DNA from 4 places in the Comamonas sp. A23 genome. Region 3 is predicted to be linked to each of the others. Evidence: predicted binding sites of a transcription regulator. Region 3 holds the regulator's gene; each other region holds the start of a gene.
What was found. The regulator FNR, encoded in region 3, switches genes on or off when oxygen is low (the NO sensors DNR and NnrR bind a similar motif). The targets are predictions, from matches to a motif close to TTGATNNNNATCAA.
Positions count from the first base shown of each region.

Region 1 (7,716 bases), on a different contig from region 3:
CTGCCGCACTAGGGCCAAAGATCCCTAACCAGATTACGTTCTCTTACCGTCAGGCTCCCATCATGTCGGTATGGACAGAGTTCTTTAACGACGGCAAATTCAGTTGGCGCAATGTCTCCTGCCGCTAGGGCGCAGCGGTGGAGGATGGTGAATTGGCTGTCGGCATAGACACCCGTCGCTGCGCCAGGAGTGCCATCCTGTCCAACACATTCAGGAGAGTTGCATGACCCGCTTCCAACCGATGCTTGCAACTGCTGCCCTGCTCAGTCTCATGACGCTACATCTCAGCAGCAGCTCCATGGCACAGGCCGCCTTTACAACCCCGGGCGGCTACACCAACTCCTACAGCGGCCAGATCACGGGCAACGGCATCGTGCAATACGGGCTCGAAACGCGGCCCTTCCAGCGCATGACCGTCACGCTCAACACCAACAATCCGTCCAGTCAGATGAACGTCTTCAAGGACGGCTCTGCCCAGCCTCTATGCCAAGGCTCGGCCAACAACAACATCTGCACCTTTCGCATCGAACGTGGTGCCAGCTATCGCGTGCTGATCTTCCTCACGCGTGAAGCCGCCCAGCGCGGCGAAAGTGCACGCTTTACGCTCACCACCGAAGAAAGCACCTGACAGCTTGACTGCCGTCAAGAACCCCTCAGTCCATGGCTTGTAAACTGGCTTCAACAGATTCAAAGTGAAAGCCCGTTACACGATATGGAAAACTTTCCCAAAGACATCTACACCGAGCCCACGCCCGATGTGAATACCCTGGCCAACCTCGGCCCCCTCACCGGCATGGCCGGTATCTGGATCGGCAAGCGCGGCCTGGACATCAACCCCAAGGCTGACGGCCCCGAAAAGCAGGCCTTTATCGAGCACATGGAGTGCCAGCCCATCGATGCGCAAACCAACGGGCCACAGCTCTTCTATGGCCTGCGCTACCACACACGCATCGTCAAGCCCGACGATGTGGAAACCTTTCACGACCAGGTCGGTTACTGGCTGTGGGAGCCTGCCACCGGCAACATCATCCAGACCCTGACCATCCCGCGCGGACAGACCGCCATGGCCACGGGCAAGACCACGGCTGACGCCACCAGCTTCACCCTCAGGGCCGAGCGCGGCTCCACCGTCAACGGTATCTCCAGCAACCCGTTTCTGGAGCACGCCTTCAGAACCGACGCCTATACCATCACCATCACCAAGCACTCGGACGGCACCTGGTCGTACGAGCAGGAAACCACGCTGACCATCCCCGGCCAGAGCGAGCCTTTTGCCCATACCGACCGCAACACCTTGCACAAGATTGGCGAGCCCACGCCCAACCCAACGGCAAGGGCCGCAGTTGAAATCTGATTAGCACTCTCAAAGGACTCCACGCCCCGGCCGAATTCACTGGATCCGCAGGGCGCACACACCCCGATTACCGCATCGTCCGTGATGGCCTTACGCTGCTGGTCATGGCCCTTACAGGCAAGAAGGCGCTTGCCTTCAAACTGGCTTATATAGATGCCGTTCAGCGCATGGAGGTCATTCACAGCAGGCTGCCGGCATTCGGCGCATGGAGCTGACCTTCAATCTAGTCGCGAAGGCTGAGGCGCAAGTGCACCGCACTGCGTTCATGACCTTGATACAGGGCGATGCCGATAGATGAGCGCACAGCAGCCACCTGCCGAACCTGAATTACGGTCGCCCACCCTGCGCCATATACAGCCGATTGTGACCGAGCTGAGGCAGGCCTCCTTCGACAGCCTGCCATGGCGCATTGCCGACGGCGAGACCATCGGCTCGACCGATGCCCAACTGGCCAAACTGGCCAAACTGGCAACAGCCTACTCCCAGCACCGCGAGAGCCAGTCCAGCCTGCCGACCGGCAACAGCCGCAGAGCAGGCTGCGCAAGACCTTCGGAAAATCTACTTTTGATAGCTTTCAACGCTTTATGGATAAGGGCTTGAGGCGGTTTTTACTTGCAACCTCATGAATTTGATTTCCATCAAGAAACCGTCTGAATACTCATTTCAAGGTGTTGCATTAGCAGCCCTGGAGTGTGAGTATGAGTTCGGTGATCGATCGAATTGATTTGGCAACAAGACGCGCACCTATGCGCAAGGAGGCTGGATATGTTCAAGCACATTTTGATTCCTACGGACGGCTCTAAGCTCTCTGAGGCCGCGCTGCGCGCGGGCATACAACTGGCCAAGGAACAAGGCGCACAGGTGACGGCGCTGTATGTGATGCCGGATTACGCAGCCATGATTTACGGAGCCGAGGCGCTGATCGCCTACAACTCTGCAGAGTTCGACAAGAGCGCCCAGAAGGAAGCAGATCAGGTGTTGCAAGCTGCCCTGGACATTGCCAAGACCGAGGGCGTGGCCTGCCAGACGGTGCGGGTCACGAATATCTCCATCAATCAGGCCATCATCAAGCAGGCGCAGGAGGGTAACTGCGATCTGATCTGCATGGCATCACACGGCCGCAAGGGCATTGCCGGCATTTTGCTGGGCAGCGAGACCCAGCGCGTACTGGTCAACAGCAGCATTCCGGTTCTGGTGCACCGCCCGGTTTAAGCATGCTCGACTGCAGCGCAGCCACTTCCCGGCCGCTCTCATAATGCAAGCAACGCCCCATCGCCCTCGTGCGGTGGGGCGCTTTTTCATGGCCGATCGTCGTGTAGCATCGGTGCATCAAATTGTGAGCCTTTGGTTCCATTTGTCACGCCGGCAGCGGCGTCTCTTGTTCATTTTGAAAAAAGGGAAAAGCAGATGAGTCACGCAATCGCAACCGATGCCGGCCTGGCGTGGCAGACCGGCCCGATTCGCCCGAGAACCTGCACCTGCGGCAGCGTGGTGTGCCAGTTGCTGCATGAGCGGGTGATGAGCGATATGTCGCGCCGCATGTTTGTGGGCGGGGTGACGGCCATGATGGCGCCATTTGTGACCCTGCATGCTGCCGAGACAGGCGCGGGCGGGGCGGCCAGGCCGGCCGACCGCCCCGTGTTGCTGACCAATCTGCGCCTGTTTGACGGCACGGGCAAGTCGGTGCGCCGAGGCGTCCAGGTGCTGATCCAGGGCAAGCTGATTGCCGCCCTGCCCTCTGCCGGCGAGAAGGTGGAAGGTGCGCAAGTGATCGACTGCCAGGGCAAGCTGGTGATGCCGGGCATGATCGATACGCACTGGCACACCATGCTGGCAGCCATTCCGCAGATGACGGCCATGACGGCAGATCTGGGCTATCTGTATATCTCCGCCGCGCAGGAGGCACAGCGCACGCTGATGCGCGGCTTTACCTCGGTGCGCGACGCGGGCGGCCCCGCCTTTGCGCTCAAGCGCGCGATCGACGAGGGCATGATCCCGGGCCCGCGCATCTATCCCAGCGGGGCGATGATTTCTCAGACCTCGGGCCATGGCGACTTCCGCCTTCGCAGTGATATTCCGCGTGCAGCGAACGAGCCGCTGAGCATGGTGGAGCAAACCGGCGTGGCCATGATTGCGGATGGCGAGACCGAGGTTCTGCGCCGCGTGCGCGAGCAGTTGATGCTGGGGGCATCGCAAATCAAGATGCTGGCAGGCGGCGGCGTGGCATCGCTGTACGACCCGCTGGACAGCACCCAGTTCACCGAGAAGGAGTTGCGCGCCGGCGTGGAGGCCGCCGCAGACTGGAACACCTATGTGATGTCGCATGTTTACACCCCCAAAGGCATCAAGCGGGCCATCAAGGCGGGCGTAAAAAGCATCGAACACGGCCAGTTGGCCGACGAGGAAAGCGCGCGCATGATGCGCGACGAGGGCGTGTGGTGGAGCCTGCAGCCGTTTCTGCAGGACGAGGACGCCAACCCCTACACCGATGCAGTGCGCCGCGAGAGCCAGTCGCGCGTGGCCCAGGGCACGGTGCGCGCCTATGAGATGGCGCAGAAGTACGGCATCAAGACGGGCTGGGGCACGGACATTCTGTTCAGTCCCAAGGGCACGGTCACACAGGGCAAGCAACTGGCCAAACTGACGCGCTTTTACGACCCCATGACGCTGCTGAAGCAGGCCACGGGCACCAACGGCGAACTGCTGGCCCTGTCGGGCGAGCGCAACCCCTATCCCCAGCCGCTGGGCCGCATAGCCCCTGGCGCATTTGCCGATCTTCTGGTGGCCGATGGCGACCCGACGGTGAATCTGGACTTCCTGAGTAACCCGGAACAGAACCTGCGCCTGATCATGAAGGATGGCAAGGTTTACAAGAACACGCTGTAAGAGAGACAAATGACCCAGCACATCAACACCACTCCGGGTATGGCAGCGGCGGCGCTGGCCGTGAGCCTGCTGGCAGGCACGCCGGCCTGGGCACAGGACAAGACGGCAGCCGATGCATGGCGCTTTCAGCTCACGCCCTATGTATGGATGACGGGGCTGGACGGCAGCGTCCGCCCGTTCAGAGGAGCGCCAACGGTGAGCGTGAACAAATCGTTCTCGGACATTCTGGAGGACCTGGACGCTGCAGCCTTTGTGAACGGCACGGCACGCAAGGGACAATATGTGCTGCAGGGAGATTTCAGCTACGCCGCTACATCGGACAAGGCTGCCTTACCCTTAGGCCTGAGCGCAAATGCCAAGATTCGCCAGACCTCGCTGACGATGACCGGCGGGCACAACTGGATGCTGAGTCCGCAGTCGAGCGTTGACCTGATGGCGGGCCTGCGCCTATGGCAGATCAAGGCCGAAGTGAGTGTGCCAGGGGTGGGTTCGGCGCAGTCCAACACCTCGTTCGTCGACCCAGTGGTCGCCGCACGCTGGCGCTACGATATTGCGCCGCGCTGGTCCACCTTGGTGTATGCCGATATGGGTGGGCTGGATGTGGGCTCGAAGTTCACCTGGCAGGTGCACGGCTCGGTGAACTACCAAGTCAAGGAAAACATCTTTGTGTCCGTGGGCTACCGCCACCTGAGCGTGGACTACCGTGACGACGGCAAGCGACTGGACTTCAGCCAGAGCGGCCCGATCGTCGGAGCGACGTTCAGGTTCTGATCACCACCAGCGGATAGCCAACACCCAGCCCGTCAGACCTGCGGCTGCAACGCCGCATGCAGCAATGGCATAGGCGATGGCAATCGCTGCGGGCGAACCAGGCTGCGCCAGGCCCTCTATAGCACTGGATTACCTGGTGCGTGATCTCGCTCGGTTTCAGCGCATGGAGTCTCCTCAACCACCGGGGAGTCAGAGCCTGAAAACGCGCTCGAAGCACCACCACAGGACAAACCAGGGACGTGCGCACTCATTGCTGCAGCCTGCCTTTCCTTGCTCCATCAGCCGCCCGCGCCAGACGACAATGTCAAAGCAGCACCAACTGACCAAAACCAGAAATCCGACAGGCCACAAGACATCAATGAACCGCACCGAATTTCTGCAACAGCCCGAAGTCATTGGCTTTACCGACTGGCTTGCAGCCACACTCCCCCAGCGACAGATTCAGTTGAACATTCGCTCTTCCAGCTACGTACCCAAGGGCTTGATGGCCACCACCCGTTTTGCCGATCTGGTACCTCACCACTACCGCTGGCGGGCGACTGGCCTGGCAACGGGCGACTGGGCCGAGTCGTGCATCAAGACAAGCGCTCTTTCTGCCAAGCTGCGCGCTGCCGTGCAGGCCAACGATGCGACAGCCACCCTGGCCGCCTGTAGCGATGTGCTGGACTGGGGCGGCGAGCGCAACCCCAAAGAAGGCGCGCGGCCCTTTCTTGTGGGCCTTGGCACTAACATCAGCCACTACATTGCCCAGACCCACCAGGAAATGGCGCTTGGCTCGGCCAGCCTGCGCACTGGCTTTCCGACAGTGCAGCTCATGAACTCCATGCTCACCAAGGTGCACGCCTTTTATTCGGCAGAAGGCTTGCCCATCTATGACTCGCGGGTCAGTGCTGCAGCGGCTGCACTGGTGGAGTTTTGGCGCCGCAGTAGCGGCACGCGCCACCTGCCCGATACGCTGAGCTTCCCTCTGGCCGGCGGCAGCCAGAAGCCCCAGCACAAACTGGCTTGCCTGTTTGACCAGCCACCGTCGCCGGGCACCCTGCTCTACACCAGCCAAAGCACGCCCCAGCGCTGGGCTGGCGCCAAGGTACGGCTGGCCTGGGTAATGACCGAAACCCTGCGCAAGACCCCCAGCCTGTTTTCAGGCCAGCCCGATCGCATGCGCGCCATGGAAGCTTCACTCTTCATGGTGGGCTACGACCTGAACTGCCTGGCCTGAACAGAAAAACCCCTGCCAACCAGTAGCTGCAGGGGCTTTTCTCCGCACTCAGGAATCTGGATCAAATAAGCCTCCAGCGCTTATCCACCAAACGCCGGAAGCTATCAAAACAGCTAGCTCTGGGAAAAGCCAATGGGCCTGCCGAATGCGGACAAGGGCAAAGTGGCTAGGCTGACTGGAATCACCGCAGCGCCCTCCACCAAGGCATAAGGCCAGCCGGTGGACCCGATCCAGGGTACTGCGGTTGGAACGACTTGCATCAGGGCAGCAGAAACCGCAACCCTGAATGGGCCCGGAACCCACCATATCCTGCTGCCTGTCCTGATGAATACTGTGAGGAATATCGAGAGTTCCGCCTCAAACGTAAACCAAATGCTACGTAATGGCCGTGAATTCACAAAATTCAGCGTTGCGCCACGTTCTCCTACAGAAGGGTTTTCCATGACTCGGCGACCATGCACCCACAGCAAGCCAACCCGGTTTGCTGGTCACCAACCTGAAGGAGTGAAGGACATGACGCAACAAGCGAACCAGCAACACAGCCCAAGCCAACAGGACAAGCAGCAACAGCAGCAGCAAAACCCTGGGCAACGCCAACCAGGCCAGAACACCAGCCAACCCGGCCAGCAGCAACAGCAAACCCCAGGACAGCAGAAGACCCCTGCTCAGCAACAGCAACCCGGGCAACAGCACAAAACGCCCCAGCAGTGAATGTGAGCGCCTCAGCGCTGGCCCACCTTGCCAGCGTTGTTCTGTACCACGCAAAGAAAGGAGCAGGAATGCAACCAGCCTCACCTGTCATCTCATCCGATCGTGTCAACGGCACCAGCGTCTACAACCCCAACGGCGACAAACTGGGGGCTATCGACTCACTGATGATCGACAAGCTCACCGGCAAGATTCGATATGCAGTGATGCAGTTTGGCGGTTTCCTGGGCATCGGCTCAGATCTCTACCCACTGCCGTGGGATAGCCTCAAATACGAACCCAGCCAAGGCGGGTACGTGGTTTCTGTCACCAAGGAACGGCTTGAAAACGCCCCTCGCTACGAGGGAGGCACATTGCCTGAATACACCGACGACTACGGCCGCCGTGTTTATGACCACTACGGTGTGCCCTTTGTCTAACCCCGGCACGCAACCACACATGCGCTAGCGCCCAAACTCAAGAAGAACCGCAGGCCGGTCGGCGCCGGCCGCCAACCAGTTGGAGTTCAGCCCACCTCGCGGTCGGCTTTTTTTGCGCGGAGATTTTCAAATGTAGCCTCCTGGCCCCGCGGGCCTTAAGCGCGACCTCTCCCCGCAGGGTCAAGCGGGGCCATCTGGTGTGATGGTTCCCGGTACAAGGTATTGCTCAAAATCGAGGCCTGAAATACGCTTTACCAATACCGTGGTGCACAAGCCGTGAGCTGCGGTCTGAGCGGTCACACCAGATGGTGATGATATCCATTGCTTTCTGCCGAGCCTGAGGTTCTCTACCCTCCCTC
Region 1 is NZ_RSDT01000006.1:110,472-118,187, forward strand. It holds gene EIC84_RS14965 (hypothetical protein) at 1-128, shown strand, start outside; gene EIC84_RS14970 (hypothetical protein) at 224-628, shown strand; gene EIC84_RS14975 (FABP family protein) at 713-1,354, shown strand; gene EIC84_RS26615 (Rha family transcriptional regulator) at 1,354-1,569, shown strand; gene EIC84_RS14985 (hypothetical protein) at 1,649-1,954, shown strand; gene EIC84_RS14990 (universal stress protein) at 2,120-2,566, shown strand; gene EIC84_RS14995 (amidohydrolase family protein) at 2,762-4,240, shown strand; gene EIC84_RS15000 (YfaZ family outer membrane protein) at 4,250-5,011, shown strand; gene EIC84_RS15005 (hypothetical protein) at 5,370-6,230, shown strand; gene EIC84_RS15015 (PRC-barrel domain-containing protein) at 7,010-7,357, shown strand.
Region 1: a site for FNR is predicted at 1,983-1,996, ahead of EIC84_RS14990 (universal stress protein). Genes of this name have one in related genera too.

Region 2 (7,716 bases), on a different contig from region 3:
TGCTGGCCTGGATCTGGCTGGATGTGGCGCTGGCCGTTCTGGCCATGGACAAGGATCTGGCAATTGCAGCTCATCGCGGCAGCATGGCGGCGCAGCGCTACTTCTTCCATTACGAGCTGCCGCGCATCGGCGCCTGGCTACAGGTGGTCAAGGCGCGCGACATGACCTGTGCAGGGATGGAGGAGGAGGCGTTCTGAGCCTCGCAGTGCAATAAAAAGGCCCGCATCAGCGGGCCTTTTTCATGGAGCAGGTTCAGCTCAGGGCTTTTCGCAGTTGCCGCTCATACCCACCATACCGGACAGCTTTTGAAGGCTGGAGCGCTGTTTCAGGCAGTCCTGATAGCTGGCTTCGGCGGCTTTCTGCTGCGCTATTTGAGTGGCTTTGGTGCGTTCGGCGCGCAGCTGGGCGATGCGTTCGCGAATCTGCGGCATCAGTGCAGTGGCGGCCTTCTCGCCTTCCACAATCGCGTGGCTGCGCTGTGCGAAGTCGGCCGGGCCGATGTCCAGCACCTTGGGACGAATGATGATGTCGGCACGCGCCAACTCGGCCTGGCCCAGCTTCTGACCCATGATGGCAATCGACTGATTGAGCGCTCCCAGCATATTGGCGGGGGTCTTGCCGCTGGCCTTGTTGGAGATGTCCACGGCGATCACGATGTCGGCCCCCAGATTGCGCACGGCATCCACCGGCACGGGGCTGACAATGCCGCCGTCCACATAGTGGTGCTTGCCGATGGTGACGGGCTGGAACACGCCCGGCACGCTGCTGGAGGCGCGCACGGCCTGGCCTACATTGCCACGTGCGAACACGGTGCGTTCACCGTCTTCCAGGCGCGTGGAAACCGCAACAAAAGGCTTGGCCATCTGCTCCAGCGGTTTGCGGCGGACTTGTTCATTCACATAGTCCTCAAGCTTCTGGCCCAGCACCAGGCCGCCAGCGGACAGCTGCAGGTCGCGGATCTTGGCTTCGTCCAGCGCCACGGCTTTTTCCTGCAGCTCAAATGCGTTCATGCCGCTTGCATAGAGCGCACCCACCACGCTGCCGGCGCTGGTGCCTGCCACGAACGAGGGCGTGAGGCCATTGGCCTCGAGCATCTTGATGACGCCGATATGGGCAAAGCCCTTGGCCGCACCGCCGCCCAGCGCCAGGCCGATCTTGATCGGAGGGGCTGATGCGGTGGTCGAGGGGGCCTCAGGAGTCGCTGCGGGGCTGGGGGGATTGCTGCCGCAGGCGGCAAGGCCAAGCAGACTCAAACAGACCAAGGGGCGCAAAAAAGCATTCAGGCACATGCCGGGAAATCCTGCTGTCATTAGGGCGCAAAGTATAGCGACGGGTGTTTGATGCGTTGACGTGCTGGTTTTGATCAGCAAAAAGCATAGCTTCCTGTACTTGATAGCAAATAGTTTGGGGCATGTATCCTTTGTTTGGCCTATGCGTGCCGATGCGGCTTTGCAGACAATGTTCTCATCACAAGCAAGTGGCTGGCCCGCTCTGACGGCGCGGCAGGACCAACGACTGTCCGCTCTGTCCCTGTCGCAGGCCCGGCCCGATCAAGAGGCAGCAAATGTCGCAAAGCAATACATGGCAGGCCGGCGCCACAACGGCACAGGCCTCGGTCTGGTGGGTGGGCTTCGGCCTGGTGGTGGGTGTGCTGGGGGCGGCGCTGATCAGTCCCCTGTATGCGCTCTATCAGCAAGCCTGGCAGTTGCGGCCCAGCGATATCTCGCTGATCTATGTGCTCTATATGTGCGGTGGCCTGTGCGCCCTGCTGTTTCTGGGGCGTCTGCCCGACCGCATCGGCTTTCAGCGCGTGATGCTGTGTTTCCTGTGCCTGACGCTGGCAGACACCCTGATCTCCATGCTGGCCTGGAATCTGCCCAGCCTGATCGTCGGGCGCTTTGTGGTGGGGCTGTCCTCAAGCCTCATCACCATCAGCGCCACCACGGGGCTGACGCTGCTGGCTTCCAGCGAAAGCACCGGTCTGCAGCCGCAGCGCGTGGCCATGGTGGCCAGCTTTCTCAATGTGCTGGGCTTTGGTCTGGGGCCCTTGATCGGTGGCGTGGCGGGGCAGTGGCTGCCTCAGCCCTTGACGACGGCCTATCTGGTGCCGCTGGTGCTGGGCTGCATCGGTGTGGCGGGCGTTGTCACGCTCAAGCTGCCGGAGTCGGTGCTGCGGGGTGCGGGCCAACTGGGGCAGGCCCCGGGCCGCCTGCACTGGCGGGACTGTCTGCCGCGGCTGACCTGGCCTGTGCACGAGGATTCCCTGGCCTTTGCACTGACCTGTGGCTACCCGTTCGTGGCGTTCGGCGTATTCGGGCTGTATGCCTCCATGGCGCCGCTGTTTCTACAGCAGATGATTCCCTGGAGCGGCCCGGTGGTCAGCGGTACGGCCATTGCGGTGATTTTGCTTGTCTCTGCAGGCATTCAGCTGGTGGCTGCCAGCCTGCCGCTGCACCGCTGCGGTTTTGCCGGCATGGCGCTGCTGGTGCTGAGCAACGGCATGCTGTTGCTGAATCTGCAGATGCGCTCGATGCTGCTGTTCATCTTGGGCGTGTGTTTGACGGCACTGGGGCATGGCATGTGCATGCTGGCCGGCATGACCATGGTGGGCCGTCTTGCCAGACCCGACAACCGGGCAGGCATGTTGTCTACCTATCAGACCATCGGTTTGCTTGGCTCCATGCTGCCCATGATGGCAGTGGGCTGGATTGCCGACCACTGGAGCATCAAGCTGGCCGTGAGCCTGTTTGCCTGCTTTGTCATGCTGTTGGCTACCCTGCTGGGCTTGGCATTTGCGCGCCATCCGCGCATGCAAGAGGTTGCGGATTAGTGCATGGCTTGCATAGAGTTTCTGTAAATCACAGAAGAAAACACTTATTAATCAAATGTCACAAATTCGGACAAATTTGTCCTACAGGGATGCGGGAAAAGTTCGTATCCGAGCCAAAATGGTGGTTCGTTACAGTTGACCGTCATGTTTTTGCAAGCATTAAGGGAGAAATCGATATGACCACTATGTTCAAGCGTTCCGCTCAAGTTCTGGCCATTACCGCCTTGGCCTTTGGCTTGGCTGCCTGCGGCAAGTCCGACGACAACAAGACCGCTGGCCAGAAGCTCGATTCCGCCATTTCCCAGACCGAGAAGGCTGCGGAAAATGCTGGCAGCAAGATTGAAGAAGGTACGGCCAAGGCCGGCGATGCAGCTGCCGATGCATTGGCCAAGGCTGGTGAAGCTACCGGTGCCGCCATGGAAAAGGCTGGCAACAAGATGGAAGAAGGCGCTGCCAAGGCGGGTGCTGCCCTCGATGACGCCGGCATTACCGCTGCCGTCAAGACCGATTTGATCAAGGCCCCGGAAATCAGCGCTCTGCAGATCAATGTGGACACCAAGGGCGGCGCAGTGACCCTGACTGGCACCGTGCCCAGCGAAGCCGTCAAGACCCAGGCCGGTGAGATCGCCAAGGCTGCCAAGGGCGTGACCTCGGTCAACAACAACCTGACCGTGAAGGCTGGCTGATCCCCCTAGGTCGCCACCTCGCATGAAGCCAGAGCGCGCAAGCCCTCTGGCTTTTTTGTGGCTGCATGGCACTAAGATCAGGGCATGACCCAAGCCGACCACAAGCTATCCACCCATCTGATCCATCATCCCTACAAGCCACCGACGGACTTCGAAGGCCCCCAGCTTGCCGTGCACAAGGCCTCGACTGTGTACTTCGAGAATGTGCAGGCCATGCGCGAGCGCCGCTGGCTTGACAAGAGCAGCTACACCTACGGTCTGCATGGCACGCCCACGACCTATGCCCTGGAAGAACGTCTGGCCTCGCTGGAAGGTGGTCTGCAATGCCTGCTGGTACCCAGCGGCCTGGCCGCGATTGCCACGGTGTCGCTGGCGCTGCTCAGGACGGGCGACGAGGTGCTGGTGCCCGATAACGTATACGGTCCCAACAAGACGCTGACCGAGGGCGAGCTGGCTCATTTTGGCATTCGCCATCAGTACTATGACCCCATGTGCGTCGAAGACCTGGTAGCCAAGATCACGCCGGCCACCAAGCTGGTCTGGCTGGAGGCTCCTGGCTCGGTAACCATGGAGTTCCCCGATCTTGTCGAGCAGGTGCGCCTGTGCCGGGCCAGGGGAGTGACCATGGTGCTGGACAACACCTGGGGCGCGGGTCTGGCTTTCCGTCCCTTCGACCTGCTGGGCGATGGCAGCCTGGGCGTCGATGTCACGGTCCATGCCCTGACCAAATACCCCAGCGGCGGCGGTGATGTGCTGATGGGCAGCATCATCACGCGCAACCAGCCCCTGCATATGCGCATCAAGCTCGCGCACATGCGCCTGGGCCTGGGCGTGAGCGGCAACGACGCCGAAGCCGTGCTGCGCAGCCTGCCCAGCATCGGCCTGCGCTATCACGCGCAGGATCGCTCGGCACGCCAGCTGGCGCAGTGGCTGGCTGCCCAGAGTGCCGTGGCGCAGGTGCTGCACCCCGCCATGCCTGATGCCCCGGGCCATGCTTGCTGGAAGCAGCTGTGCGGACAAGGGCAGGGCCAGGATGGCGTGGCCGCCGGTCTGTTCAGCGTGGTCATCGACGAGCGCTTCGACCAGGCGGCCGTCGATCGCTTCTGCGACAGCCTGCGCCTGTTCAAGCTGGGCTACAGCTGGGGCGGGCCCGTGAGTTTGGTCGTGCCCTATGAGCTGCCCGAGATGCGCAGCCGTGCCACACCCCACATCAAGGCGGGCACTGTGGTGCGCTTTGCCATCGGCCTTGAGGATACTAGCGATCTGCAGGCCGACCTGGCCCAGGCCCTGCTCAGGGCCTTTGGTTGAAGCTATTTAAATAGGAGCTGACAGCGCTTGTCGAGAAGCGATTTCAATGCTTTTATTGACTGAAGTTAATAAAGAATGGGCGCTATAAGCTCTTGTTTTCATAGTGAAAACGCGGAGGCCGGCATGCGGGCTTTCCGCAATGCAGATTCGAGGTTGAGCGGGTAACTTGTTCCTGTCAGCTGCCGCCACCGAGGCGCGGTACGGGCGACAAGGAGGGTCTCGCATGCAAGCTTCCCCTGTTTCCGAGGTCAAGGCCGAGTCCGGCAATCTGCAGATTCTGCAACTGCGCTGGAGCGAGCCCTGGCAATGGCTGCTGCTCGGCCTTAGCGATGTGCGGCGCGCACCAATGATTGCGCTGTTCTATGGCCTGTGTTTCTGGGGCATGGCACGTCTGATGGCCTGGGTGTTTCGCTCCAGCCCTGAATATCTGATGTCCATGGCCAGCGGCTGTCTGCTGGTAGGCCCCTTCCTGGCCATGGGCCTGTACTACGTCAGCAAGCAACTGGAGCAGGGCAAGCCCGTGCTGCTGTCGGAGTCGTTGACCTGCTGGGACAAGCATCTGGCCAGCATGGGCATGCTGGTCATGGTGCTGATGGTGCTGGAGATGCTCTGGGGGCGCGCCGCCATGGTGGTGTTCGCCATTTCGTTCGATACCGGCATGCCCAGTACGGCAACCCTGCTGCAGACCCTGCTGCGGCCCGAGAACTGGGAGTTCCTGCTGGGCTACACCGCGGTTGGCGGGATATTTGCTGCCTTGGTGTTTGCCAGCATGGTGGTTTCACTGCCCGCCATTCTTGATCTGGATACCGATGCCTTGACGGCCTGCATCACCAGCATGCGCGTGGTGGGTGCCAACACGGGTGTGATGCTGCTGTGGGGGCTGATCATCACCGTGTTGATCGCGGTCTCGCTGCTCTTCTACAGTGCAGGTCTGATCGTCATCGGGCCGCTGCTGGGTTGCACCAGCTGGCATGCTTATAAAGCCAGCGTCCGCGCCGAAAGCAAGGAGAACCCTGCTTAAGGTGCAATGAGGGGGGATGTCATGGAGTTCTGGAACTGGTTGAAAAAAATCTTCTCGCCTCAGTCCGGCGTGCCGGGGCGCAGCGCTGATTCGCAGCTGGCCTGGACTTCGGCAAGCAGTCGTGAAGACGGCAGCGACGTCTTCAACGACAGCTATTTTTGTGGCTCGGGCAGCGGCGAAGGTGTCTGCAGCTCGGACGGCGGCGACTCCGGCGGTGATGGCGGAGGCAGCGGCGACTGAGGCCGCGCGGCCGTCACTTATTTCAGCAATGGCCTGAGCTTGGGCCAGACATTGGCCAGCATCTGTGGCTGAGCCTGGGCATTGGGGTGAATGCGGTCGCTCTGAAACCATCGCTCGGCGTCCGGAGCATCGCCGATGCCCGACAGCAGAAACGGCACCAGCGGCAGCTTTTGCGCGTCGGCAATGCTCCTGAACATCTCGGCAAATTGCTCGGTATAGGCCGCACCATAGTTGGGCGGTACCTGCATGCCCACCAGCAGCACCTGGGCCCCAGCCTCCCTGGCAGCCTTGATCATGACTTCCAGATTCTGCTGAGTGCTCTGCAGCGCCAGGCCGCGCAATGCGTCGTTGCCGCCCAGCTCCAGAATCAGGATGCCCGGCTCATGCTGCCTGAGCAGCGATGCCAGGCGCGCTCTGCCGCCGGCCGTAGTCTCGCCGCTGATGCTGGCATTGACCACCTTGCGCGGATTCTTTTCGTCATTCATGCGCTGCTGCAGCAACTGCACCCAGCCCTTGCCGCGCGTCAGGCCGTATTCGGCGCTCAGAGAATCGCCAAGTACCAGCACCGGGCCGGGTTTCGCGCCGGGAGCGGCCTTGGCCGGCTCCTTGTTCCTGGCGGGCGATGAGGCCACTGCCGCACCGCAAGCCCCTGAAATGGCGAGCGACAGAGCAACAGCGATACAGTGACGGCGCTGCAGTGCAAAGTGCTGGTTGCGACTCTTGACGTTTTTGCTATCCAATTGATTCATGTCCACAACTCTTGCCATTCCTTTGATTGCCGTTGAGCAACTGTCCAAATCGGTGAGCGATTCCACAGGCGTGCTGGATATTTTGCGGGATATCAATCTGAGTTTCACGGCCGGCGAAACCGTTGCCATTGTGGGTGCCTCCGGCTCGGGTAAAAGCACTTTGCTGTCGATTCTGGCCGGCCTCGATACCCCCAGTCGCGGCACGGTCCGCTTGCTGGGCCAGGATCTGTTTGCACTCAGCGAGGACGACAGGGCAGCGGTGCGGGCACAGAAGATGGGCTTTGTCTTCCAGAGCTTTCAGTTGCTGGGCAATCTCACGGCGCTGGAAAACGTCATGCTGCCGCTGGAGCTGGCGGGTCAGCGCGATGCGAGAGCACGAGCTTCGCAGATGCTGGAGCGCGTGGGCCTGGGCCAGCGTCTCAATCACTATCCCAGGCTGATGTCGGGCGGCGAGCAGCAGCGCGTGGCCCTGGCGCGTGCTTTTGTGGTGGAGCCGGCCGTGCTGCTGGCCGACGAGCCCACCGGCAGTCTGGACTTCGCCACGGGCCAGACCATCATGGAGCTGATGTTTGCGCTCAACCGCGAGCGCGGCACGACTCTGATTCTGGTGACGCATGACCGCGAGATTGCGGCGCAATGTGATCGAAGCATCACCATAGAAGCCGGGCGCTCTGTCTGAAAAACCAAAAGGCCTGTGTGATCACAGGCCTTTTTGGGGATCTGGCGCTTATCAAATAAGCGCTTGCAGCTATCAAATCAGTAGATTCTGAGTTCAAGCCTCAGATGCGCGCAACTTCCAGCCCGGCCCTGCGCTCTGCGGCGCGGCAGGCGGCCGCGGTAAACAGCACGTCGGTCGAGGAATTGAGGGCTGTCTCGGTCGAA
Region 2 is NZ_RSDT01000006.1:225,502-233,217, reverse strand. It holds gene EIC84_RS15585 (acyl-CoA dehydrogenase) at 1-197, shown strand, start outside; gene EIC84_RS15580 (patatin-like phospholipase family protein) at 258-1,289, opposite strand; gene EIC84_RS15575 (MFS transporter) at 1,565-2,830, shown strand; gene EIC84_RS15570 (BON domain-containing protein) at 3,007-3,516, shown strand; gene EIC84_RS15565 (PLP-dependent transferase) at 3,601-4,824, shown strand; gene EIC84_RS15560 (DUF2189 domain-containing protein) at 5,048-5,845, shown strand; gene EIC84_RS15555 (hypothetical protein) at 5,867-6,085, shown strand; gene EIC84_RS15550 (arylesterase) at 6,103-6,834, opposite strand; gene EIC84_RS15545 (ABC transporter ATP-binding protein) at 6,833-7,513, shown strand; gene sstT (serine/threonine transporter SstT) at 7,614-7,716, opposite strand, start outside.
Region 2: a site for FNR is predicted at 4,880-4,893, ahead of EIC84_RS15560 (DUF2189 domain-containing protein). Genes of this name have one in related genera too.

Region 3 (7,716 bases):
CTGCTCGCTGCGGTCGAGCATGGTGAGCATCAACCAGCGTGGATTCAGGGCGATGGAGCCCACCGCCATCTCCACAGCTGTCAATGAACCATTGGCTGTACAGATTTCTGTGAGGAATTTCGCCCCACCCACCCAGTTTGAGGCATCCTGCCAGAACGCCTTTTGCACCAGAGAGGCGCACAGCACATCGACATACTGCTCCTGCGCCTGCTCGGGCGTGTAGCCTGTGAGCTGCATACTGGCTGCATTGGCATGCACGACACGCAATGTCTGCGCATCCAGCAGCCAGACCGCCTCCTGCAAACCATCGAGCATGGAGGCAAGCAGAGGGTCAATCAGAAAACTCTGCTGCAAAGTCACGCGAGGTCTTTCTCGGCAGCAGGTGCTGCAGAACTGTCAAAAAAGTAGCAAAGACGCCTTTGCGGCTGTAAAGCTTCTAACGCATTTCGAGAAAGCTGATTTCGCGTCAAGCCCCGGCGAATACCCAAACCCACATATTCAAGCAAATCTACGAACCGCAGCTTCTGCGGCGCCTGCATGTCATAGGTCAGCACCTGCGGCTTGAGCGACTGGCTGGTGTTGACAGACACCACCACGCCCATCCGCCCATCGCTTAGTTCCACCAAAGAGCCCGGCGGATAGACCCCCAAGGTCTGCACGAATGCCTTGAGCACATCGGGCGCATATCGCTGGCGATACTGTCCATACAGTGCAGCCATGGCTTCATGAGGCGTCATTTCGTTGCCTTGCAATGGCAGATTGCACAAGCGCTCAAAATTATTGACCAGCGCCAGGATCTGTCCGGCAATGTCCATATCTTCGGCCAGCAAGCCAAGTGGAAAGCCTGACCCATCGGCCCATTCATGATGCTGGGCGATGGCCGTCGTGACGGAAGGAGGATAGCCCATGGATAGAGCCAATGCCACCGACTCTCCGACATGACGCGCATACACGGTCTCTCGCAGAGGCGTGCGGCCCGTGCCCTGATTCAGTGCATTGGCCGATGCGGAAATTTCAAGCCCCGGCTTGCCGATGTCATGCAACAGGGCCGCCGTGCCCAGATCCTTCAATACGTCATCGCACAGGCCCAGCGTCTTACCCAGCAACAGGCTCAGCACGGAGACGTTGACACCATGTACGCCAAAGGTGGCGCCCCCCGTATCCGCGAGCAGATGCAAACTCAGATCACGAGCCTGCGCCAGTTTGACGACTTGCTGTGCAACCAGCATATCCGTCGTTGTCCGCGCCTTCTCGGGGTTGACAGGCAACAAGGCCTGCACGTCATCAAATACGGAAACCGCGCCCAGAAACCTGGACTGCACGCCCAAAATACTGTTACGCCATGCATGCGCATCGTTCTCAGGGGGGACAGGAGCGGGTTGAGGGTCTGCGGCCGGAGGTGCTGCCGCTTCCTCCAGATCGCTTCTCGATAGATCGACCTGAACTGCCTTGAGCTTCAGGGTCCTAAGTGTCTGCAACTGCTCGTCATTGACAATCTTGAAACTGCTGACGGGAAACGGATGGCGCAACCAGCCGGTCTCCAGATGGACATACATGCCGATACGCAGTTGTCCGATATCAATAGCAACGAAACGATTCACTTTGAGCGCTACACACAAGATAAGACATTATTCCGCAGTTCCATGACTGCTCAAGCATGACTAGGGTCTGTTGGGATGCAAACAGCATCAACAATCCCCTCTTGTGTGACTTATCGGCACCAAAGGCTGGGTTTGTAGACCAGGTCCATCCACAAAGCCCAACTCGCAACGCCAATCAGCATCAGACCTGCAACTCTGGTGCCCCATCTGGCCCGCAATGCATTGACATGCGACTGTCCCAGTTGCCACAGCCAGGGACCCGCCAGCAGCCACAGTGCACCACCAACGGCAAAGGCTGCCATGGACAAAGCCCCTTGCCAGGCGCCGCCACTCAAGGCCGCCACCAACACAGCCGAATACAGCAAACCACAAGGCATCAGTGCCCAGGCAAAGCCTGCTGCCAGACTGCCGCCTGGCGCGGTGACCCAGGGCTGAACCCTGGCCCAGACGGAACGCCCCGCCCGCTCCAGCCAGGCTGGCTGCCGCGCCTGCACCACCATGGCCAGTCCCCAGGCCATGACCGCCACATGCATCAGCGTCCAAAGTCTCTGCAATGCCGTTGTCTGACTGGTCAGCCAGGCCAGACTTTCCATGGCCACGGCCGCGATCCCGCCCAGCAGGGCATAGGCAGCGATGCGCCCCAGATGAAACAGACTGGTACGCAGCCATTGGCGTTTTTGCAGGCCGAGCACGACAACTGGCTGCCCGCCGCCGACAGGCTTCGCTGCTGTGACCACACTGCAGGGGGCAGCGCACATCACAAGACAATGGGGCCCACCCACGAGCCCCATGATCAAAGCAGTCCAGACCAGCGAAAACAACATGCGCTAGATGATGCGCGAAAAGCGGGCGCGGTTCCGGTCGGCCTGCAAATATCGGTCAAACAGCATGGCTACTCCGCGCACAAAAAACCAGCCCAGGCCAGTGACCTTGAAGCCCTCGGCGGACAGCTCGACCAAGCCGTTGCGCTGCATCTCTGCCAGCGCATCCAGCTCCGCAGCGAAGTATTCGCGGAAATTGATAAGCCAGGCCTGCTCCATGGGCTCATACAGGACGGAGCCCTGGCACATGATGGACATGATGACGGCTCTGCGCACCAGATCGTCACGTGAAAGTGCCAGTCCGCGCTGCACGGGCAACATGCCGCCATCGACGGCATCGTAATACTCTTCAAGAGTCTTGACGTTCTGGCTGTAGGTCGCGCCCACCTTGCCGATAGCCGATACGCCCAGTGCAATCAGATCGCAATCAGGCTGGGTGCTGTAGCCCTGAAAATTGCGATGCAGGCGCCCCTGGCGCTTGGCAATGGCCAAAGAGTCGTCAGGCAGCGCAAAGTGGTCCATGCCTACATAGACATAGCCGCCATCCATGAATGCATCAATTGCGCCGGAGAGCATGTTCAGCTTGTCCTGCCCCATGGGCAGGTCTGCCGATTCGATGCGCCTTTGCGGCTTGAAGCGCTCGGGCAGATGCGCATAGGCATACAGTGCAATGCGATCGGGGCGCAGCTCATTGACCTGTGCCAGCGTGCGCGCAAAAGACTCGGGCGTCTGCCTGGGCAGCCCGTAGATCAGGTCCACATTGATGGAAACAAAGCCCAGGCGGCGCGCCTCGGCCACCAACGAAAAGACTTGCTCGGCGGGCTGCTCGCGGTGCACCGCTTTCTGCACCGCGGGATCAAAGTCCTGCACGCCAAAGCTCAGGCGATTGAACCCCATGTCCTTGAGAGCTCTCAGCCGCTCGTTGCTGACGGTGCGCGGATCGACCTCGATGGAGTACTCGCCCGCGGGATCCAGCTTGAAATGTTCACGCATCAAGACCATCAGCTGCTGCAACTCGGCATCGCTGAAGAAGGTCGGTGTGCCTCCGCCCAGATGCAGCTGGCTTACGAGCTGGCCTTTGCCGCAATGCTCGGTATGCATGGCCAGCTCACGGCTCAAGTAGTCCAGATACTCGGCAGCCTTCTCATGATGCTTGGTCACGATCTTGTTGCAGGCGCAGTAATAGCAAAGCGACTCACAGAACGGCACATGCACATAAACGGACAGGGGCAAAGCGCGCGAGCCAGAATGCGTCTTGCGCTGCTTGAGTGCCAGTATGTAGTCGTCTGCACCAAAAGCCTCAACAAAACGGTCGGCTGTTGGGAACGATGTGTAGCGTGGGCCGGGGATATCAAAGCGGCTCAGCAACTCAGGCGTGACTGCGGTCATAACTGGGAGTTAGGGTGCGCCCACACTCTGTATAGAGCAGATTTCAATGGAAATCAGATCCTGAAAATCATGCCCAAAATAGGCAAAAGCGCATGTTTTTGAACGAATACAGGCAATGTGCCCCAAGGCAATCACCCTGTCCTTGATGAAAATCAAGAGACCTCAAGGCAAGTGCTGCGACAATTTGATCCATCTCATCTTCAACCACGAGGTCAATGACCAGCGCGACTCTCCACTCCGTGTCTGTCTGCGCCGTTGCAAAAAGCCCATGAATCTTCAGACCATCAAAGCATCCTGCTCCAACTGCAATCTGCGTGAACTGTGCATGCCCATGGGCCTGGACGATGAACAAATGGAGCGCATTGACGAGATTGTGGCCACGCGCCGCAAGGTCAAGCGCGGCGGTCTGCTGTTTCGCAATGGCGAAGAGTTCACCTCGCTGTATGCCATTCGAACCGGCTTCTTCAAGACCAGCGTGGCCACCGAAGACGGACGCGACCAGGTCACAGGCTTTCAGATGGCTGGCGAAATCATTGGTCTGGACGGCATCGTCAACGACCACCACACTTGTGATGCCGTGGCCCTGGAAGACGCCGAGGTCTGCGTCATGCCGTTTGACAAACTGGAGCAGCTCTCGCGCGAGGTCACGGCCCTGCAGAACCATGTGCACAAGGTCATGAGCCGCGAAATCGTGCGCGAGCATGGCGTGATGCTGCTGCTGGGCAGCATGCGTGCCGAAGAGCGCCTGGCGGCCTTTGTGTTGAACCTGGTTCAGCGCCTGTCGGCACGCGGCTTTTCCAAGTCGGAACTGGTGCTGCGCATGACGCGCGAAGAAATCGGCAGTTACCTGGGCCTCAAGCTCGAGACCGTGAGCCGCACTTTCTCCAAATTTGCAGAGGAAGGCATTGTGGAAGTCAAGCAGCGCCACCTGCGCATCCTGGATACCGAGGCGCTCAAACGCATCGTCAACAGCCAGCAATGCCAGAACTGAACCGAGTCGACAGACACTCTCAAGACAAAGCCCGCGGACAGCGGGCTTTTTTGTCTGTGCGAATTAATCGGGCAGAGGCTCGGAAACGATGCCGCCATTGAGATCGCTGACGGAGCGACCCAGCATCACCGTCATCGCACCTCCGATCAGGGTCACGACCCAGAAGGCAAAAAAAGCGACCGTATAGATGGCTTGGCGCGACCAGTCCAGGGGGGAGCCCAGCCAGTGCACATCCAGCGGGTCCACAAAGGCGAAAACCACCATCTCCATGATTGCCGCCGCCAGAAAGGCCGGCCAGACAATCCACATCCAGCGTCGAGCATCCATCCTGATTCTCCTTGGGCTGTGGGCTTGGTCATATTTTGCACAACAGTGGTGACCGTTCATGCAGGACTGCGGGCATGCACCGTGGCGGGAAACCCTGAACCACTCTCTTTTCAGTAGCATCCTGCGCCATCTGGATATCAAAAAACTATTTGCTTCTACATCAACGTTAGACAGAACATGCGCAACACGCTCTGATTTTGATATCGGCAACAAAAAAGGCCGCAAAAGCGACCTTGGCGGAGCAAGCGCCGGAGCGCTCAGCGATCCAGCGGATGGTCCTTGGCTGGCGTGGCCGCATGATTGCGGCCGGTGACTGCTGGGGCCAGGCTTTTTTCACTTTCGCTCAGGCGCTGGTTGATTTCCATGCCATGGCGGTAGTAGTCAGGGTCAATCACGGGATCAGGCCTGCTCAGTGCGATGTATGCGGTGACAAAGCCGGCAATCACCACGATCACCGGGCCGGCGATGATGAGCCAGACATGGGCAAACTTCCACCAGGGCTTGCCGTCCTCGGGGTGGATGATCTTGGCCGTTTGCGAGACCTTGGCTTGTGCTGCCGACATGATGAAACCTCTTTCCAAAATTCTGACCACCCAGACACACACGGCAGGGTGGCATAAATTGTTGCCGATTGGCGGTGCCCTTGTCCGGCCTCCGTGATGGCTCACGAAGACCGTCAAGACCTGGCATTAACGCGGCACCAGGAACACCGTCTTCTCGGAAATACGCCCTGCTCCGGCAGTCACTGCATCCACATTGAAGTGTACGGGGTGCGAGCCTGGAGTTGCTGAGCCATACGGAATCTGCAGCCGCACCGCAATGCCGCGCGTCTCTGCAGGGCCAACGCTCACTTCCTGCTCGGATGCGACTTCCAGATTCTCCAGGCCCACGGCGCTGATACGGTAGCGCTGCTCGGACTCGGTGGCGTTCATGATCTGCAGACGGTAGACGTTCTCCAGCTTGCCGCCCGCCACGATGCGCGAAAGCGCAGCACGGTCGCGAATCACATCGACCTTGAGCGGCTCGCGCAGCACCAGACTGGCGATCATGGCGGCGCTGAGGGCCACCAGCACGGCCGAGTAAATCAGCACACGCGGGCGGAAAATGCGGCGAATCACCTGCACCTGCTTCCAGGCCTTGGCGACGGCATTCTGAGTGGTCAATCGGATCAGGCCACGCGGATACTCCATCTTGTCCATCACGGAGTTGCAGGCATCGATGCACAGACCGCAGCCGATGCATTCGTACTGCAACCCTTTGCGGATATCGATGCCCACGGGGCAGACCTGAACGCAAAGCTTGCAATCTATGCAGTCCCCCAGGCCCTGTGCCTTGTAGTCGACATCTTTCTTGCGCGGGCCGCGAGCTTCACCACGTTCGGCGTCGTAGCTGACGATCATGGTGTCCTTGTCGAACATGGCACTCTGAAAGCGTGCATAGGGACACATGTACTTGCAGACCTGCTCGCGCATATAGCCGGCGTTGCCGTAGGTGGCGAAGCCGTAGAACGCCACCCAGAAAATCTGCCAGCTGCCCTGGAAGGCCATCAACTCCACACCCAACTCACGGATGGGCACGAAGTAGCCGACAAAGGTGAAACCTGTCCAAAGAGACAGAGCGATCCAGAGAAACTGCTTGAGCGACTTTTTCCAGATCTTCTCCAAAGTCCAGCCGCTCTTGTCGATACGCATGCGGGCACTGCGATCGCCTTCGACCTTGCTTTCGATCCACATGAAGATCTCGGTGTAGACCGTCTGCGGACAGGAGAAGCCACACCACAGACGCCCGGCTACGGCGGTAAACAGGAACAGCCCCAGTGCGCTGATGATCAGCAGCCCCGTCAGATAGATGAAGTCCTGCGGGTACAGCACCAGTCCGAACAGATAGAAGCGCCGGGCCCCCAGATCGAACAGCACCATCTGGCGCTCGCCCCACTGTAGCCAGGGCAGGCCGTAGAAGACGATCTGGGTCAGAAACACCATGGCCCAGCGCCACCGTGAGAACACGCCGCTAATAGAGCGTGAGTACACTTTTTGCTCGGAAGCGAACATAGGCACCAACTCAGGCCCGCCCTCATGAGGCTCAGGCGTGATCGGTATGACTTTTCGGGGCTTCCCCTGATCGCACGGCATCGCAGTTCCTTAATATTTTTGTAATTACTGAAAATTGAAACGCGAAAAAGGCGGTGCCAGGGCACCGCCTTTTAAAAACGCATTACTTCTGGTTTTGCGTATTCGAAAGACTCCAGACATAGGAAGCCAGCACGGCAATTTGCGCCTCCGTCAACTTCTCTTTCTGGGCAGGCATCTCATTGTGCTTGCCGTTGTTGACGATGTTGACGATTGCCGCCTCACCCCAGCCATGCAGCCAGATGTCATCGGTCAGGTTAGGAGCTCCCAGCGCGGGGTTGCCCTTGCCGTCCATGCCGTGACAAGCCGCACAGGCCACGAATTTGGACTTGCCCTGCGAAGCCTTGACGGCATCGTGAGGGCTGCCCGACAGGCTCAGCACATAGTGCGCCACATTGCGCACATCCTCCGCCGAGCCCACGGCTGCCGCCATGGGCGGCATCATGCCGATACGGCCG
Region 3 is NZ_RSDT01000001.1:363,927-371,642, reverse strand. It holds gene EIC84_RS01775 (bifunctional diguanylate cyclase/phosphodiesterase) at 1-360, opposite strand, end outside; gene EIC84_RS01770 (HD-GYP domain-containing protein) at 357-1,619, opposite strand; gene EIC84_RS01765 (sulfite exporter TauE/SafE family protein) at 1,712-2,425, opposite strand; gene hemN (oxygen-independent coproporphyrinogen III oxidase) at 2,429-3,811, opposite strand; gene fnr (fumarate/nitrate reduction transcriptional regulator Fnr) at 4,080-4,802, shown strand; gene EIC84_RS01750 (hypothetical protein) at 4,866-5,129, opposite strand; gene EIC84_RS01745 (FixH family protein) at 5,387-5,692, opposite strand; gene ccoG (cytochrome c oxidase accessory protein CcoG) at 5,819-7,261, opposite strand; gene ccoP (cytochrome-c oxidase, cbb3-type subunit III) at 7,344-7,716, opposite strand, start outside.

Region 4 (7,716 bases), on a different contig from region 3:
CGGAAAAAATGAGTGCCGCCTTGCGCGGACTGGAGTCCTATGACCTGGGCGGCTACTGGGTGAACTTCAAGCCCGGGCAAGTGGGCTCCAAATATGTGGACCTGTCCATCGTCAATGCCGCCGGGCGTGTGACGCAGTAAGAAACCAAGGCCTGACGCAGCACCGCGCTCAGGCTTTTTTTGCGGCCGCGCCCATCACGATGATCCTCCGTGCACAGAGAAGGCAAAAACTGTTGCCCTGGGGACAGGGAGTGGCGCGATGGCAGGCGAAACTGGCCAAAGGCCAGTCGGACGACTTCACCGTCGGCACAGGGGTGCAAACAGTGAGCCGTCCTTCGAACTGCTTCTGAAATAAGAGCTGCCGGCGTATCTGGAACAAACGCTGCAGCCCTTTTTATTTATAAAACGAAGAAGGAGACAACATATGTCCAAGCTGCCACCTGCCCTCAAAAAGCTGGCTCTGCCTGTCATCGGCTCGCCGCTTTTCATCATCAGCAATCCCAAGCTTGTCATCGAGCAGTGCAAGGCCGGTATCGTCGGCTCCATGCCTTCTCTCAATGCCCGCCCGGCCGAGCAACTGGAGGACTGGCTGGCAGAGATCACCGAGACTCTGGCGGCCTGGGACAAGGCCCATCCCGATCGTCCCTCGGCACCATTCGCCATCAATCAGATCGTGCACAAGAGCAATGACCGTCTCGAGCACGACATGCAGGTCTGCGCCAAGTACAAGGTGCCCATCATCATCACCAGCCTGGGTGCGCGTGAGGATGTGAACCAGGCCGTGCATGGCTGGGGCGGTGTGGTGCTGCACGACATCATCAACAACAAGTTTGCTCGCAAGGCCATTGAAAAAGGTGCCGATGGCCTGATCGCCGTGGCAGCCGGTGCTGGCGGCCATGCGGGTGTGAAGAGTCCATTTGCCCTGGTGCAGGAAATTCGCCAATGGTTTGACGGCCCTCTGGCGCTGTCCGGCTCGATTGCCACGGGGGGGGCGGTTCTCGCGGCCCAGGCCATGGGTGCGGACTTTGCCTATATCGGATCGGCCTTCATTGCCACCGACGAGGCGCGCGCCGTAGAAGCCTACAAGCAGGCGATCGTCGAGGGCAGCTCCGACGACGTGGTCTACAGCAATCTGTTCACAGGCGTGCATGGCAACTATCTGGCACCTTCGATTCGTGCGGCCGGTCTGGATCCGGAAAACCTGCCCGAATCCGATCCCAGCAAGATGAATTTTGGCGGCGGTGCGCAAAAGGCCTGGAAAGATATCTGGGGCTGTGGCCAGGGTATCGGTGCCATTGACAAGGTGCAGTCCACGGCGGAGCTGGTGGCTCGCCTCAAGCGTGAGTACGCCGAAGCCAAGGCAAGCCTGCTGGTTGCCTGAGGCAGTTCACTATCTTCTGTGTCAACGGCGTCTTCGGACGCCGTTTTTTATGGGCGGCTTGCTCGCTTGATGTTGCTCAAGCACGACTTGCTCAAGGGTTAACCCTTGTTAAATCGCTTCAGAGTTGATGCGTATCAATGTAGGCCTGGTCCTGCAATTGGCTTTTGCATATCAAGTCATGATGATTGTCAAAAGAAGAGTAGTATTCCGTTAATTTCAGTAAATACTGAAAATTGAGAAATGCAGCACACCCCTTCTTCCTCCACCGACAACCAGGTCGATACAGCACATGCCGAGTTGGCGAGCGTCATCCGTCGCCCCAGCGCGGGTGCTGTGTGGCAGGTGCTTGCCGGGCTGATATGGCTGCCGCAGGCAGCCTTGCTGGCCTGGGCTGTGCAACTCATGGCCAACGGTCAGGGCATGGCGGCCGTCTGGCCCATGGCGGCTGGCGTGTTGTTGCTGGGCTTGCTGCGAGCCCGGGCAGAAGGCCATGGCGGCATGCTGGCCAACCGTGCAGCGCGCGTGCAGCTCAGCAGCTTGCGCGCCCGGGTGGCGCAGTCGCTGGCTCAGACATCGCCGCTGGACAAGAGCCGCCCAGCTTCCGGCCAGGCCGCCAGTGCCATGGCCGAGCAGGCCGAGGCCATTGTTCCGTGGCTGGCGCGTTACCAGAGCGCGATGTGGCGTGTGCGTTTGCTGCCCTTGGTGATTTTGGCTGCCGTGGCCTTGCAGTCATGGGTCGCTGCTCTGATTTTGATGGTTGCCGCGCCGCTGATTCCGCTTTTCATGGCGTTCGTGGGCTGGCGTGCCAAGGCGGCCAGCGAAGAGCAGATGCTGCAGCTCGGTCATATGAACGCTTTCTTGCTGGACCGCCTGCGCGGCTTGAGCACGCTGCGTGCTCTGCATGCCGTGGAGCTGACGGGCCAGCGGCTGCGTGACCATGCCGAAGACCTGCGCACCCGCACCATGCGCGTGCTGCGCATTGCCTTTCTGTCTTCTGCGGTGCTGGAGCTTTTCTCGGCACTGGGCGTGGCCATGGTGGCCGTCTATATAGGTTTTCACCTGCTGGGCACGCTGAATTTCGGCGCCTGGGGCGACAAGCTCGGTCTGGGCCAGGCCATGTTTGTGCTGCTGCTGGCGCCGGCATTTTTCGAGCCTTTGCGCGATCTCTCGGCCGTCTGGCATGACAGAGCTGCGGGCGAGGCCGCACTGCAGACCTTGCAGAGCATGCAGGCGCAGTCCATGCAGGTTGTCGGTGCGCAGCATGCCGCTGAAGCATCTCCGGTCGATGAGCAGTCATGGCCTGGCCAGCCTGTGTCCGTAAGCGTTTCGGAACTCAAGGTTCAGGTGCCAGGCAGTGACTCCAGCCTCGCGCCGCTGTCTTTGCACATACAGGCTGGCGAGCATGTGGCGCTGTGGAGTCCCAGCGGCAGCGGCAAGTCCGTGCTGCTGGCGCAGATTGCCGGCCTTTTGCCGGTACAGCAAGGCCGTATCGAAGTCGACCGGCAAACGCTTGATGCCGGCAGTGCTACCCAGCTGCGCCGGCGCATGGCCTGGCTGGGTCAGTTGCCCCATGTCTTTGCCGGCTCGGCCGCGCGCAATATTGCGCTGGGGCGACGTTCTGTAGGACCTGAACAGATTGCCGAAGCTACGCAGCTGGCGGCACTTGATGAGGCCCTGGCGCATCGCCCCGGCGCAAGCCTGGGTGAGGGCGGCGCAGGCCTTTCCGGTGGCGAGGTGGTACGTTTGGCTCTGGCACGTATTGCCGCGCAGACACAGGCCGGACTGCTGCTGGTCGATGAACCTACTGCTCATCTCGATTCCGAGACAGCAGCCCAGATCACGCAGTCTCTGCGCCATCTGGCCAGGGGGCGCACCATGCTGGTCGCCACCCACGATGCACAGCTGGCCGCTGCCATGGATCGCGTGATCGAGTTGCCGCTGCTGCGACCGGCGCGGGAGCCGCAGCCATGAAGATGCAAACCATTTCAATGCGCGAGATGCTGAAGCTGCTGGGCCAGATGGCGCCGCGCAATCTCTGGCTGGGAGGTGCAGCCCTGGCAGCGCTTACGGTGCTGATGGGCATGGCATTGCTGGGCTTGTCGGGCTGGTTCATCACAGCCACGGCACTGGCCGGGCTGGTGCCTGCCACGGCCCTGGTGTTCGATGTGTTCATGCCGTCGGCCGGCATTCGCTTGCTGGCCGTGGGCCGTACCGGTGCCCGCTATGCCGAGCGCCTGGTGACCCATGATGCCACGCTGGCCGTGCTGGCCGCTTTGCGCCAGAGACTGTTCCTGAGCTGGGCTCGCCCGCAGGCCGCCCGCCTGCTGCTGCAGCGCCCGGCAAGGCTGTTGCAGCGTCTGACCTCCGATGTGGATGCCCTGGACAATCTTTATCTGCGCCTGCTGGTGCCCGCCGTAGCGGCGCTGGGCGCGGCCTTGCTGGCGGCTCTGGCCTACGGGTTCATGCGCTGGTGGCTGGGCCTGTTGACCCTGGCGTGGCTGCTGCTGACTGGCTGGGGCATCGCCCTGTGGCATGGTTTGCGCAGCCGCAAGGCTGCCGTACGCCGTGCCGTGGCACTGGAGGCCATGCGTGCCCAAACCGTGGATCTGGTTGCAGGCCAGACCGAGCTGCTGATGGCAGGCCAGTTGCCTGCCCAGGTGCAGCAAGTGTTGCATAGCGATGCGCGCTGCGCCCTGGCCGATGAGCGGCTTTATCAATCCGAAGCGGCTGCCGCCCAGGCTTATGGTGCGGTGTCGGCCATTACCTTGAGCGCATCCGTGCTGTTGATGGCCTGGTTGATGGAGCAGGGCCGCATCAACGCGCCGGTTGCTGCGCTGGGTATTTTGCTGGCACTGTCGGCAATGGAGCCGTTTGCAGCTCTGCGCAGAGGGGCAGAACAGGCCGGGCGTACCTGGCTGGCGCTGCGCAGGCTGGCTCCACCGCTGGTGGCCAAGGCCGAAGCGGCAGAGAGTCCGCAGCAGCCTGTGCAGAAGCTGGCCGTCAGCCTGCAGTCTGTCCGACTGCGTCAATTGGGTCCGATAGACCTGAACGTGCGCCAGGGCGAGCGCGTGGCGCTGATTGGCAGCAGCGGCGCAGGCAAGACCAGCTTGCTGCATTTGATGGCGGGTGAGCTGCAGCCGGACGAAGGCGTGGTTCAGGCCCGCGGCTGCAGCTGGATGACACAGAGAACCGAGCTTTTTCAGGACAGCCTGCGCAACAACCTGAGGCTTGCCGATGCCAAGGCCGACGATGAGCAGCTGTGGGGCGTCCTGCAGGCTGCAGGTCTCAGAAGCGACGTCATGGCCCTGCCACAGGGGCTGGACACCATGCTGGGTGAAGGCGGCCTGGGTCTGTCCGGAGGCCAGTCGCGCCGGCTGGCACTGGCCAGACTGCTGCTGAGCCCAGACCGCTGCTGGCTGCTTGATGAGGTGACCGAGGGACTGGATGCCGTCACTGCTGCCGATGTGCTGAAGCGGTTGGTGCAGGCGGCTGAGAGCGGCGCGCGAACGCTGATTTTTGCCACGCATTGGCAGCGTGAGGCGAGCCTCGCCGATCGCATTGTGTATCTGCAGGCAGGACAGGTAAGAGCGCAAGCCCTGCGCGGCACCCCAGAGTTTGAGCTGCTGATGGCAAGGCTGCGACCCGATGCGCTGGGTGCTGTTGCACCGCAGTCCATATGTTTTTCCGATTGATTTTTGAAGTACCGAGAGAAAGGACCTGACCATGGACCTCGATATCGTCGATTTATCGCGACTGCAGTTTGCGATAACGGCGCTCTACCACTTTCTGTTTGTGCCGCTGACACTGGGCCTGTCCATACTCGTTGCCATCATGGAAACGGTGTATGTGATGACCGGACGAGCCATCTGGCGCGACATGACCAAGTTCTGGGGCGTGCTGTTCGGCATCAACTTCGCCATGGGTGTGGCCACCGGCGTGGTGATGGAGTTCCAGTTCGGCATGAACTGGAGCTACTACAGCCACTATGTGGGCGACATCTTTGGTGCACCGCTGGCGATCGAGGGTTTGATGGCCTTCTTCATGGAGGCGACCTTTGTCGGCCTGTTCTTCTTTGGCTGGGATCGCCTCTCCAAGGTCAAGCACCTGATCGTCACCTGCCTGATGGCCATAGGCACCAACTTCTCGGCGCTATGGATTCTGGTCGCCAATGGCTGGATGCAGAACCCCGTGGGTGCTACTTTCAACCCCCAGACCATGCGCATGGAAGTGAATGACTTCTTTGCCGTGCTCACCAATCCCGTGGCGCAGGCCAAGTTTGTGCACACGGTGTCGGCGGGTTATGTCATGGCCTCGCTGTTCGTGCTGGGTATTTCGGCCTGGTATCTGCTCAAGGGTCGTCATATCCATCTGGCCAAGCGCTCGATGACGGTGGCCGCATCCTTTGGTCTGGCTGCTTCGCTGTCGGTGGTGGTGCTGGGCGATGAGTCCGGCTATCTGTCATCCGAACACCAGAAGATGAAGCTGGCGTCGATCGAAGCCATGTGGGAGACCGAGCCCGCACCGGCTTCCTTCACGGCCTTTGGTTTCCCCGACCGCGAGGCGCGCGAGACCCACTTTGCCGTGCACATCCCATGGGTCATGGGCCTGATCGGTACGCGTTCGCTGGACACCCAAATTCCCGGCATCAACGAATTGGTCAAGAGTGCGGAGGGCAATATCCGCAACGGTATCGACGCCTATGACGCGTTGCAGACCATTCGCAAGGCCAGGACCGATGCCGAGATTCCCGCCGAGGCACGTCTGCGCTTTGAGAACAATGGCGCCAATCTGGGTTACGCCCTGCTGCTGATGCGCTATGTGGATGACCCACGCAAGGCGACCGAAGCACAGATCCACCAGGCGGCAATGGATACAGTGCCGCCGGTCGGTCCGCTGTTCTGGACCTTCCGCATCATGGTGGCCTTGGGCATGTTCTTCATCGTGCTGACCGGCACTTTCTTCTGGCTGGCTGCCCGCCACAGGCTTGAGGCCTACCCCTGGCTGCTCAAGGTTGCCGTGTTCTCGATTCCGCTGCCCTGGATCGCCGCCGAATGTGGCTGGGTGGTGGCCGAGCTAGGTCGTCAGCCCTGGATCATCGAAGGCGTGCTGCCCACGGCCATGGCGGTTTCCAATCTGGGCGCGAAGACGCTGTTGCTGACCATAGCCGGCTTCGTGCTGATCTACACCGTGCTGCTGGTTATCGAGCTCAAGCTGATGGTCAAGGCCATCAAGAAGGGCCCCGAGCATGAGAGCGAACCTCACCTCAGCCTCTACGAACCCATGATCAAGAAGCTGGCACGCGGCCAAAGCTGAGAGGAGCAACCAAATGATCTTGCATGAACTGATTTCATATGACGTGCTGCGCCTCATCTGGTGGCTGCTGCTCGGCGTGCTGCTGGTGGGCTTTGCCGTCACCGACGGCTTTGACCTCGGCGCCATGGGCCTGCTGCGCGCCACGGCCAAGACCGATGTCGAGCGCCGCACGGCCATCAACTCCGTCGGCCCAGTGTGGGAAGGCAATCAGGTGTGGCTGATTCTGGGTGGCGGCGCCATCTTTGCGGCCTGGCCCCAGCTTTACGCCGTGTCCTTTTCGGGCTTTTACCTGGCCATGTTTGCCGTGCTGGTGCCGCTGATCCTGCGCCCCGTGGCGTTCAAGTTCCGCAGCAAGCATGAGGATGCGGCTTGGCGCAATCGCTGGGACTGGGTGCTGTGCATCACGGGTCTGGTGCCAGCGCTGCTGTTCGGCGTGGCAGTGGGCAATGTGATTCTCGGCGTGCCATTTCGTCTGGGTGACGATATGCGCATTTACTATGACGGCAGCTTCTTCGGTCTGCTCACGCCTTTCGCATTGCTGTGCGGTCTGGTCTCGCTGTCCATGCTGCTCATGCACGGTGCGGCCTGGCTGATGTTCAAGACCGATGGAGAAGTCGCCAGCCGCGCCGCCAGGTACGGCACATGGTTTGCCGTGCTGACCACCGTGCTGTTTGCGGCTGCCGGCCTGTGGCTGGCTACAGGCATCAACGGCTATGTGATTACCAGCGAGATCAACCCCGTCGGTCCCTCCAACCCCTTGAACAAGACCGCAGCCGTGGCTGCCGGGGCATGGATGGCCAACTTCAAGTCCTATCCCTTGCTCTGGCTGGTGCCCGGTATCGGCCTGCTCATGCCGCTGATCGTGGCCATCGGCTTGCGCAGCCGTCGCGAGTGGCTGGCGCTGCTGGCAAGCGGCCTGGCGATTGCCGGAATCATCCTGACCGTGGGCGCTGCCATGTTCCCCATGATCCTGCCTTCCAGCATTGATCCGCGCTTCAGTCTGACGGTCTGGGACTCGTCTTC
Region 4 is NZ_RSDT01000016.1:53,800-61,515, reverse strand. It holds gene EIC84_RS23915 (ABC transporter substrate-binding protein) at 1-140, shown strand, start outside; gene EIC84_RS23910 (nitronate monooxygenase family protein) at 424-1,380, shown strand; gene cydD (thiol reductant ABC exporter subunit CydD) at 1,621-3,351, shown strand; gene EIC84_RS23900 (amino acid ABC transporter ATP-binding/permease protein) at 3,348-5,072, shown strand; gene EIC84_RS23895 (cytochrome ubiquinol oxidase subunit I) at 5,104-6,693, shown strand; gene cydB (cytochrome d ubiquinol oxidase subunit II) at 6,707-7,716, shown strand, end outside.
Region 4: a site for FNR is predicted at 1,505-1,518, ahead of cydD (thiol reductant ABC exporter subunit CydD). Genes of this name have one in related genera too.